Regions from separate parts of the Pantoea sp. F_5 genome, predicted to be linked through region 1. Evidence: predicted binding sites of a transcription regulator. Region 1 holds the regulator's gene; each other region holds the start of a gene.
What was found. The regulator CRP, encoded in region 1, controls carbon source genes, mostly activating them, when cyclic AMP is high. The targets are predictions, from matches to a motif close to ATGTGANNNNNNTCACAT.
Positions count from the first base shown of each region.

Region 2: F3I44_RS01290 (YfcZ/YiiS family protein) is a predicted target of CRP. The motif match lies at 1,297-1,314, and genes of this name have one in related genera.
Region 3: F3I44_RS16235 (PTS mannitol transporter subunit IICBA) is a predicted target of CRP. The motif match lies at 1,311-1,328, and genes of this name have one in related genera.
Region 4: garD (galactarate dehydratase) is a predicted target of CRP. The motif match lies at 1,329-1,346, and genes of this name have one in related genera.

Region 1 is NZ_VWUO01000006.1:20,422-22,629, forward strand. It holds gene F3I44_RS09555 (OsmC family protein) at 134-538, opposite strand; gene crp (cAMP-activated global transcriptional regulator CRP) at 842-1,474, shown strand; gene F3I44_RS09565 (YccS/YhfK family putative transporter) at 1,532-2,208, shown strand, end outside.
Region 2 is NZ_VWUO01000001.1:249,963-252,170, forward strand. It holds gene fadL (long-chain fatty acid transporter FadL) at 1-1,048, opposite strand, end outside; gene F3I44_RS01290 (YfcZ/YiiS family protein) at 1,407-1,703, shown strand; gene fadI (acetyl-CoA C-acyltransferase FadI) at 1,862-2,208, shown strand, end outside.
Region 3 is NZ_VWUO01000012.1:27,790-29,997, forward strand. It holds gene F3I44_RS16235 (PTS mannitol transporter subunit IICBA) at 1-1,051, opposite strand, end outside; gene F3I44_RS16240 (helix-turn-helix transcriptional regulator) at 1,551-2,183, opposite strand.
Region 4 is NZ_VWUO01000003.1:338,966-341,173, forward strand. It holds gene garD (galactarate dehydratase) at 1-1,156, opposite strand, end outside; gene F3I44_RS06285 (MFS transporter) at 1,723-2,208, shown strand, end outside.

The DNA.
Region 1 (2,208 bases):
GAGGTGCGTAATCGCGTGGGCCGAGCGCCCAGGGATGGTTTAAGCGACTTTCCGATCTGGCCCGGTTTTCTGCGCAGGCTCGATCTTACCGCCGCCCAATGTTGCACGGGCCGTTAATGGTCGTTTTCAGATACTACAGCTCAATCACCTCATAGCTATGCGTAATCGTCACACCTTTACCCAGCATGATGGCCACAGAGCAGTATTTCTCTGCCGAAAGATCGACGGCGCGTGAGACCGCTTTATCCTGGAGCGCTTTGCCACTCACGATAAAATGCAGGTTGATGTGCGTAAAGATTCGCGGTGCTTCTTCACGACGTTCTGAGGTCAGTTTTACTTCACAATCAGCCACATCGTTGCGGCCTTTTTGCAGAATTGATACCACGTCAATCGCGCTGCATCCACCTGCCGCCATCAGCACCATCTCCATTGGGCTGGGCGCTTTATCACCCGAATTGCCATCCATCAGTATCTGATGGCCGGATGAGGATTCTCCAAGGAATGTCAGCCCTTCTACCCATTTCACTCTTGCCTGCATGATTTTTGCTCCGGAATACGCTGTTTTGTCGCCAGAGTACGCTTTCACCTGGTAAACAGCAATCCAGAGAAATCCGCCTGTAGCTGAAGCGAGACAACAGAAGACAGTCGGCAAAAGCTGTGCTACAAACAGTGCTGAAAATATTTTTCGTCACCCGATGGCGAAGCCGGGAAGAATGAAGCGCACTGCGCCTGATGCGGCCCGAATAATTTCCTGAAAAGGAAACGCTTGAAGCTTTCACCGCCTGACAGGGAAAACTGCCCCCTGTATTTTGGGCACGATTACAACAGAGGATAATAGCGAATGGTTCTCGGCAAACCGCAAACAGACCCTACACTCGAATGGTTCCTGTCCCATTGCCATATTCACAAGTATCCATCCAAAAGTACGCTGATTCACCAAGGTGAAAAAGCAGAAACGCTTTACTACATCGTGAAAGGTTCCGTCGCGGTTCTGATTAAAGATGAAGAAGGCAAAGAGATGATTCTTTCCTACCTGAATCAGGGCGATTTTATTGGTGAGCTTGGCCTGTTCGAAGAAGGTCAGGAGCGCAGCGCCTGGGTACGTGCGAAAAGCGCGTGCGAAGTCGCGGAGATTTCTTACAAGAAATTCCGTCAGCTGATCCAGGTGAATCCCGACATCCTGATGCGACTCTCCTCGCAGATGGCGCGTCGCCTGCAGGTCACGTCTGAAAAAGTGGGTAACCTCGCTTTCCTCGACGTCACCGGACGCATTGCTCAGACCCTGCTTAACCTGGCGAAGCAGCCAGATGCCATGACGCATCCCGACGGCATGCAAATTAAAATCACTCGTCAGGAAATTGGCCAGATTGTGGGTTGTTCACGTGAAACCGTGGGCCGTATTCTGAAGATGCTGGAAGATCAGAACCTGATCTCCGCACACGGTAAAACCATCGTCGTTTACGGCACCCGCTAACTCCTGTCATCCACGGCGTGATGGCAACATCACGCCGTTATTGTTTGTGTTGGGCCGATGTGGCGTCGAATCATTTATCATCCTGAAGTTAACTACGCCTTGCGGCAAACGCTGGTGCTCTGCCTGCCGGTCGCGTTGGGCTGGCTGGCTGGCGACCTGCAAAAAGGTCTGCTGTTCTCATTAGTGCCCGCCTGCTGCAATATCGCCGGTCTCGATACTCCGCATAAACGCTTTTTCAAACGTCTGATTGTGGGCGGCAGCCTGTTTGCCCTCGGCAGCTTTCTGATCCAGTGGCTCACCCTGCATGCGATTCCACTGCCGCTGATCCTCTTCGCTATGCCTTTGCTGCTTGGCGTCACCGGTGAGATTAGCCCGCTGCACGGCCGTCTGCTGCCCGGTACGCTTATTGCCGCCATCTTTACCCTCAGCCTGATTGGCCGCATGCCCATCTATGTCACTCCGCTGCTCTATATCGGCGGCACACTCTGGTATGGGATATTTAACTGGTTCTGGTTCTGGCTGTGGAAAGAGCAGCCGATGCGGGAGAGCCTGAGCCTGATTTACCGCGAGCTGGCCAACTACTGTGACGCCAAATATACCCTGCTGACGCAGCTGACCGATCCCGAAAAAGCGCTGCCGCCGCTGCTGGCTCACCAGCAGAAAGTGGTCGATCTGATCAACACCTGTTATCAGCAGATGCACATGCTGTCGGCAAGCCGCGATCACAGCCATAA
Region 2 (2,208 bases), on a different contig from region 1:
CGGTACGGAAAGTCCAGTTTTTGTCGTAGGAATAGGTTGTGCCCAGTGCAATGCGGTAAGCATCACGGAAGCCTTCATCTTTATAGAAAAGCGTCTGGCCATTAGAACCGGTGGCTTTCAGCTCCTGGAACTGGCTCCAGCTGGTGTAGGCCATGCTGTAGTGAACCGCCCACTGCGGTGCCACTTTATGCCAGCCCGATACTTCCCACATCTCTGGCAGATTCAGGGTTAACGCGCCAGGAACAGTGGTGCCATTGGTGCCAAAAGGTACACCTGATACTTCCGGGTTATTCACTGCATTCAGTCGGGAAGAGAGGCTGCTTTTGTAATCGCCATCAAAGTCGACTTTCACTTCTGAACGATAGGTAAAGCCGAAACGGTTATTTTCATCCACTTCGTACAGGATACCGGCGTTCCAGCCATATCCCCACTCATCGCCTTTCAGATGGGCAACCTGCGTATCAGCCGGAACGCCCAGTCTTGCGCCTGACTCACCGGCATAGCGTTCAATTTTGGCTTTGGCATAAACCGCATCAAAACCGACGCCAAAACTAAAATGCTCATTTAAGCGGTACGCGGTGCTGAGATTGAAATTGCCGGTTACCAGATCGGTTTTACCGCCGTAACCCCCCGCGGTGTAGCCATTATTAAACTCTGTTGCTAAGCCATAATTAGAGGTTGCAGACGCGCCGATCCACCACTGATCGTTGATGGGCTGAACATAATGAATATTGGGGACCCACTGATTCGGGGCAATATTATTGGCATCCAGGCTGCGTCCGCTGGGGCTGCGACCACTGATATTGACGTCTGGCGCAATATAAACCGCACCGAGTGAAAATTCCGGACGATCCATTAACGCCATCGTCGCCGGGTTACGGCTGGCTGATGCCGCTGTATCGCCCATTGCTCCTTCGCCTGAATATGCGCGACCTAAACCAATCGTAGAGAATTCATTTAACTGAAATCCAGCTGCGTAAACGTGTGAAGAGACAAGCGCCACTGCAGCCGCCACGGCTGACTTTGCAAACAGGTTTTTATGGTTCATGACCACAACCTCATGTGAATTATTATTTAACGCTATAACGTCGCGTAACAAAGGACGGCGGATTGTAGGGACTGACGTAAAACGCACATATCAGACCAGTGCGGAGAGTATAGGTCTGACCTGTGTGTATGTTGCAATATTGTTTTTAAAATATTTCAGGATTGATCGCTTAAAATTCGATCTGCATAACAAAACTGCCCCGATTCTGCACAGCATACCGATTCCAGTTTGTTCTGGATCAATTTTTATTGTGATATTCGTCACTTAGGGCCATGCGCGTGGCACATCTTTACGCGAGCAGGTAAAATTTCGGCCATAAAATCGCTCAACCCACCAGATCGCTGGTCAGGAGAATGAAATGACTGATGCCATTAAAAAATGCAGTGCGACCGAAACAGCAGCCTGCTGTTGTGTTGATGTGGGCACGGTAATGGATAACACCGATTGCACCGCCAGCTGGTCAGAATGGTTTGCTCAGCGTGACGATGCGGAAGCTAAATTAGCGCTCCTCACCGAACGTGCACGCGAAGTGGAATCGGAACCCTGTGTGATTGAGTCGCGCTTTAGTGAAGTGGATCAGGGTGTGCAGCTGGATATCGATTTTACTTTCAGTTGCCAGGCTGAAACGATGATTTTTCAGCTCGGTTTGCGTTAAGTCTCATAACGCCGCGTTAATGCGGCGTTTTACATTTTCGTGTTTTCCTTCGCACTTTTTCCTTTCCGGTATTGGCGGCTCACCCGCTTGTGGTTAACACTGATCAGGTCAGACCTCTTCAGGCAATGATGCCACAGTCCCAGCCACAGGTGAGAATAATGAGCAAAGCGCAGCCGCTGCTGACGCGTGATGGTGAACGCATCGCAATAACCCACGGGTTACGCACCCCTTTTTTGCGCCAGGCGACCGGCTTTCATGGCATTCCCGCCATTGAGCTGGGGCGGATGGTGGTCAGTGAATTAATGGCGCGCAGTGAACTGCCAGCTGAGGTGATCGAGCAACTGGTCTTTGGTCAGGTGGTGCAGATGCCGGAAGCGCCGAACATTGCGCGTGAAATTGTACTGAGCAGCGGGCTTGATGTGCACACTGATGCCTACAGCGTCAGCCGTGCCTGCGCCACCAGCTTTCAGGCGGTAGCGAATGTGGCAGAAAGTCTGCTGGCTGG
Region 3 (2,208 bases), on a different contig from region 1:
GCTGGGTCGCGGCTTCAATATCGTCATCTTCTTTGACTTTGCTGGTTTTCAGCAGGATAGCGGAAACCACGAAGGAGACGGCGAAGGCGGCAGCAATAGCCGCGATGTTCGCGAAGTAAGCACCTTTTGGCGTCATTGCCAGTACGGCCAGGATAGAACCCGGTGAGGCAGGAGAGACCAGACCACCGTTCAGCAAGGTCAGCGTGAAGACGCCAGTCATACCGCCCAGGATAACCGCCAGCAGCAGACGAGGGGCCATCAGCACATAGGGGAAGTAGATTTCATGGATGCCGCCGAGGAAGTGGATAATTGCCGCACCGCCCGCAGACTGTTTAGCACTGCCACGGCCAAAGAACATGTAGGCCATCAGCACGCCCATACCCGGACCCGGGTTGGCTTCGATCAGGAAGAAGATCGACTTGCCCGCTTCGCTGGCCTGCTGGATGCCCAGCGGTGAGAAGATGCCGTGGTTAATGGCGTTGTTGAGGAACAGGATTTTGGCCGGTTCCACGAAGATGGAAGTCAGTGGCAGCAGGTTGTTCTGCACCATCAGATTCACGCCCGCGGCGAGAATGTGTGACAGACCTTCAACCAGCGGACCAATCGCCAGGAACGCCAGTAGTGCCAGGATCATCCCGATAATACCGGCCGAGAAGTTGTTAACCAGCATCTCGAAGCCGCTTTTGATTTTGCCGTCAATCGCCCGGTCAAACGACTTAATCGCCCAGCCGCCCAGCGGACCGGCAATCATCGCACCGAGGAACATCGGCATATCCGCACCGACAATCACACCCATGGTCGTAATCGCGCCGACCACGCCGCCGCGATCGCCGCCCACCAGACGCCCACCGGTAAAACCGATCAGCAGAGGCAGCAGGTAGGTGATCATCGGGCCAACCAGTTTGGCCAGCGTTTCGTTAGGGATCCAGCCTGTTGGAATAAACAGTGCGGTGATGATACCCCAGGCGATAAACGCCCCGATGTTCGGCATCACCATATTACTCAGAAAGCGACCAAAGCTCTGTACTTTGACCTTCACTGATGAGGACATAAACCCACCCCTTATTGAGACGCGCTGCAATAGGAGAGCGCGCTTGTTTTTGTTTAGCCACCCCGACTCACAGCCGGTGGTATTACTGTATGCACGCGGACTCTATCACGCGAATTTAACGCTGCGTAGCAGGTAAGCAGCGTGTGACTTTGATCACTGTTTTAAGGGGGGTGTAAGGGGGTTTAGTGTGATATTCATCACAGTATGGCTATCGCAAGGGGCAATTTCATACCTGAAATGAGAGAGGGTGGTCTCTTTAGTGTGATGCTAATCACATTAATTAGGGCGCTGTTTATTTCTGAAGTGTGATTTTAATCACAATATAAAACTGCCGGAAGCACAATTTCTGCTCGGTTTTAAGAGGTGTGATCAATAGTTGCTCAGTTCTTCAGGTATCCTGATGGTCAATCAGGGGAAAGCGTTGTAAATAGTCAGAAGGGATAAAAGATAATGGTTTTCCCTGGGCTGGTGCATTGCAGAAGAATTACAATTAAAAAAATTAAAAAGCTCTGTGTATGTCAGCGCCCAAATTAAAGTGGTTGAGCATTGAATAGAAAAAACGTGAGTTCCGACAGCCGAGTTTATTAAGTGCTTTATGCTTATAAATCAGAACAGTTTTATCGCATATGCCTAATGACATGCCGATCATGTTAATGCTGTCACCTTTGATTAGCCTGTTTAAGACCTGCGATTCTCGTTTAGTAAAATGCACTGATGCCGGAGTTATTCGGTCACTGTCTCCTTTTGCATGTATTAACCCACCCATGACAGATTGTAACATCTTAACCAGGGGTTGCCTTCGTTCAATCAGCTGTGCATTGACAGTAACAAAATCTGATGTGAGTTTCTGATACTTGTTACTGTATAAAAAAAAGATGCTGTTTCTCAGCGCGGCGTTTTTAATAACTCTGAACGTATCGTTATCAATTTCAGTGATAAAGTTAAATATATCCAGAATAAAAACCGACTCTACATGGTTCATAAGCATCGTCAGCAATAGCGACGAGTTGTATGCACTGGTTGTATAAGTTTCCCCTCTGTAATCAGCTACGCCACGCCTGAAAAACATATCGTCTGTTATAAAAATAACAGACTTTTTTATACTTCCGGATTCCACAAGTTCCATATTCATTGCCTCCGCGTTCGGTTCAGAAAAA
Region 4 (2,208 bases), on a different contig from region 1:
ATTTGGCGATTGACCCCAGCGCTTTTTCCACCACGTTTGCCAGTCCGCCTTTTTTATTGCCCGGCGACGGATTCGCGCTGCGATCGGTCTGGCCCTGGTCGAGGTAGTTGTCATACCAGGCCATCTCCTCCAGTAAGCGCTTACCGACTTCCTGATTAATCACCCGCGGCGTCAGCAGGTGAATCGCATCACGCACTTCAGTGACTTCCGAAAACATCACCGTCGCACCGCAGCGCACCAGCAAGTCGGACGCGTAGCCCACTGCCGGATTCGCCGTCACGCCCGAGAATGCATCGCTGCCACCGCACTGCATGCCGACAATCAGTTCTGCAGCAGAACAGGTTTCACGCTGGCGCTGATTCAGCCGCTGGAGATGACGCTCCGCCACCTGCAGAATCTCATTCACCATCGCACCAAAGCCCACCAGCTTTTCATCCTGCAGGCGCACAATGTCATGATCGTCCAGCGAAATCGCCTGCACATCGGGCGTGCCGGTCAGCAGACGCTCCGGCTGTAACTTCTCACAGCCCAGGCTGACGATCATGACTTCGCCACCGAAATTGGCATTCAGCGCCAGGTTGTGAATGGTGCGAATCGGCACGACCGCCGCGGGTGCATTAATCGCCACGCCGCAGCCATAAAGGTGGTTGAGTGCGACCACGCCATCCACATTCGGATAGCGCGGCAGTAAATCCCGTTCAATGATCTGTACGACATGATCCACCACACCGGCCACACAGTGGACGCTGGTGGTAATGCCGAGCAGGTTACGCGTGCCGACGCTGCCATCCGCATTGCGATAACCTTCAAAGGTATAGCCTTCCAGCGGCGGTAATTCAGGCGGAACCTGCGTGGCTAACGGCAGACTCGCCAGCGGAGGCGCTTCCGGCAGCACGACCAGCGACTCATCAATCCAGCTGCCCTGGGCAATATCCCGTAGTGCATAGCCGATGACTTCACCATAACGCACGATCTCCGCACCCTGGTTAATGGCGTGCAGCGCCACTTTGTGACCCTGTGGTACATGCTCCGTGAGTGTCAGGCCATCCGCAAACTGCGTGCCGGCTGGCAGACCCAGGCTGTTGACCACAATCGCCACATTGTCGTGCTCATGAACTTTGATATAGAGCGGTTGTTCATCTGATTTGGGGTACATCGCTCACCTTCCCGTCTGTCGTGCCGTACTTGTGCGGCACGCTGTAATGTTCTGACCTGTCACTCGTTTGTTTGCCATCTCCAGTATAAGGAGGCGGAGCAGGGGGCGCATTGTGCAAATGACCACCATTGAGACAATTCGCCTTATCGATTTGGGGCGATTATCCAGAAGCAAGTGAAGAGCCTCACAAACAGCGGGGGAAAGCGTTACCTGAGGCGGTTTTCGCCCGGTTATTTGCCGCTTTCGTGAGCCATCCCGCAGCGTTTTGTGCATCCGCCACACAATCAATTCACCGCAGGCGTTATTCCAGGGCGATGTGCCAATGTGCTCGCTTCAGGCTGTTCTTATACTGGGCTCCGTTAGCCAAAGTCAGGTTATCTGTCACGACGTATTACTCATCCGCAGAGGTTGCAGAAGCGTATTGGCTGCCCCTTCGCAGATGGATAAATAAAGGTTTGCCAGAACAAAAAAGATCGCCGTGTTTAACCCAACTTCTCTCTGATACCCAACGCGATGTGTATGCAGTCAGAGCGAATGTAGCTCACGCTATATTTCAGGAGTGCATCATGAATAGTTTCAGCCAGACCGCGGAAACGGTGCAGAAGCGCACCAATGCCCGCTACTGGATTGTAGTGATGTTATTTATCGTCACCTCATTCAACTACGGTGACCGCGCAACCATCTCGATTGCCGGTTCCGCGATGTCCAAAGATATCGGTCTCGATTCGGTCGGACTTGGCTATATCTTCTCTGCCTTCTCATGGGCGTATGTTATCGGGCAGATTCCGGGTGGCTGGCTGCTCGACCGCTTCGGCTCTAAACGCGTCTATTTCTGGAGCATCTTTACCTGGTCGCTGTTTACGCTGCTGCAGGGTTTCGTGGATATCTTCAGCGGCTTCGGCATCATCATGTCGCTGTTTATCCTGCGTTTCCTGGTCGGTCTGGCTGAAGCGCCCTCCTTCCCCGGCAATAGCCGGATTGTAGCCGCCTGGTTCCCGGCGCAGGAGCGCGGCACGGCGGTAGCGATCTTCAACTCCGCGCAATACTTCGCC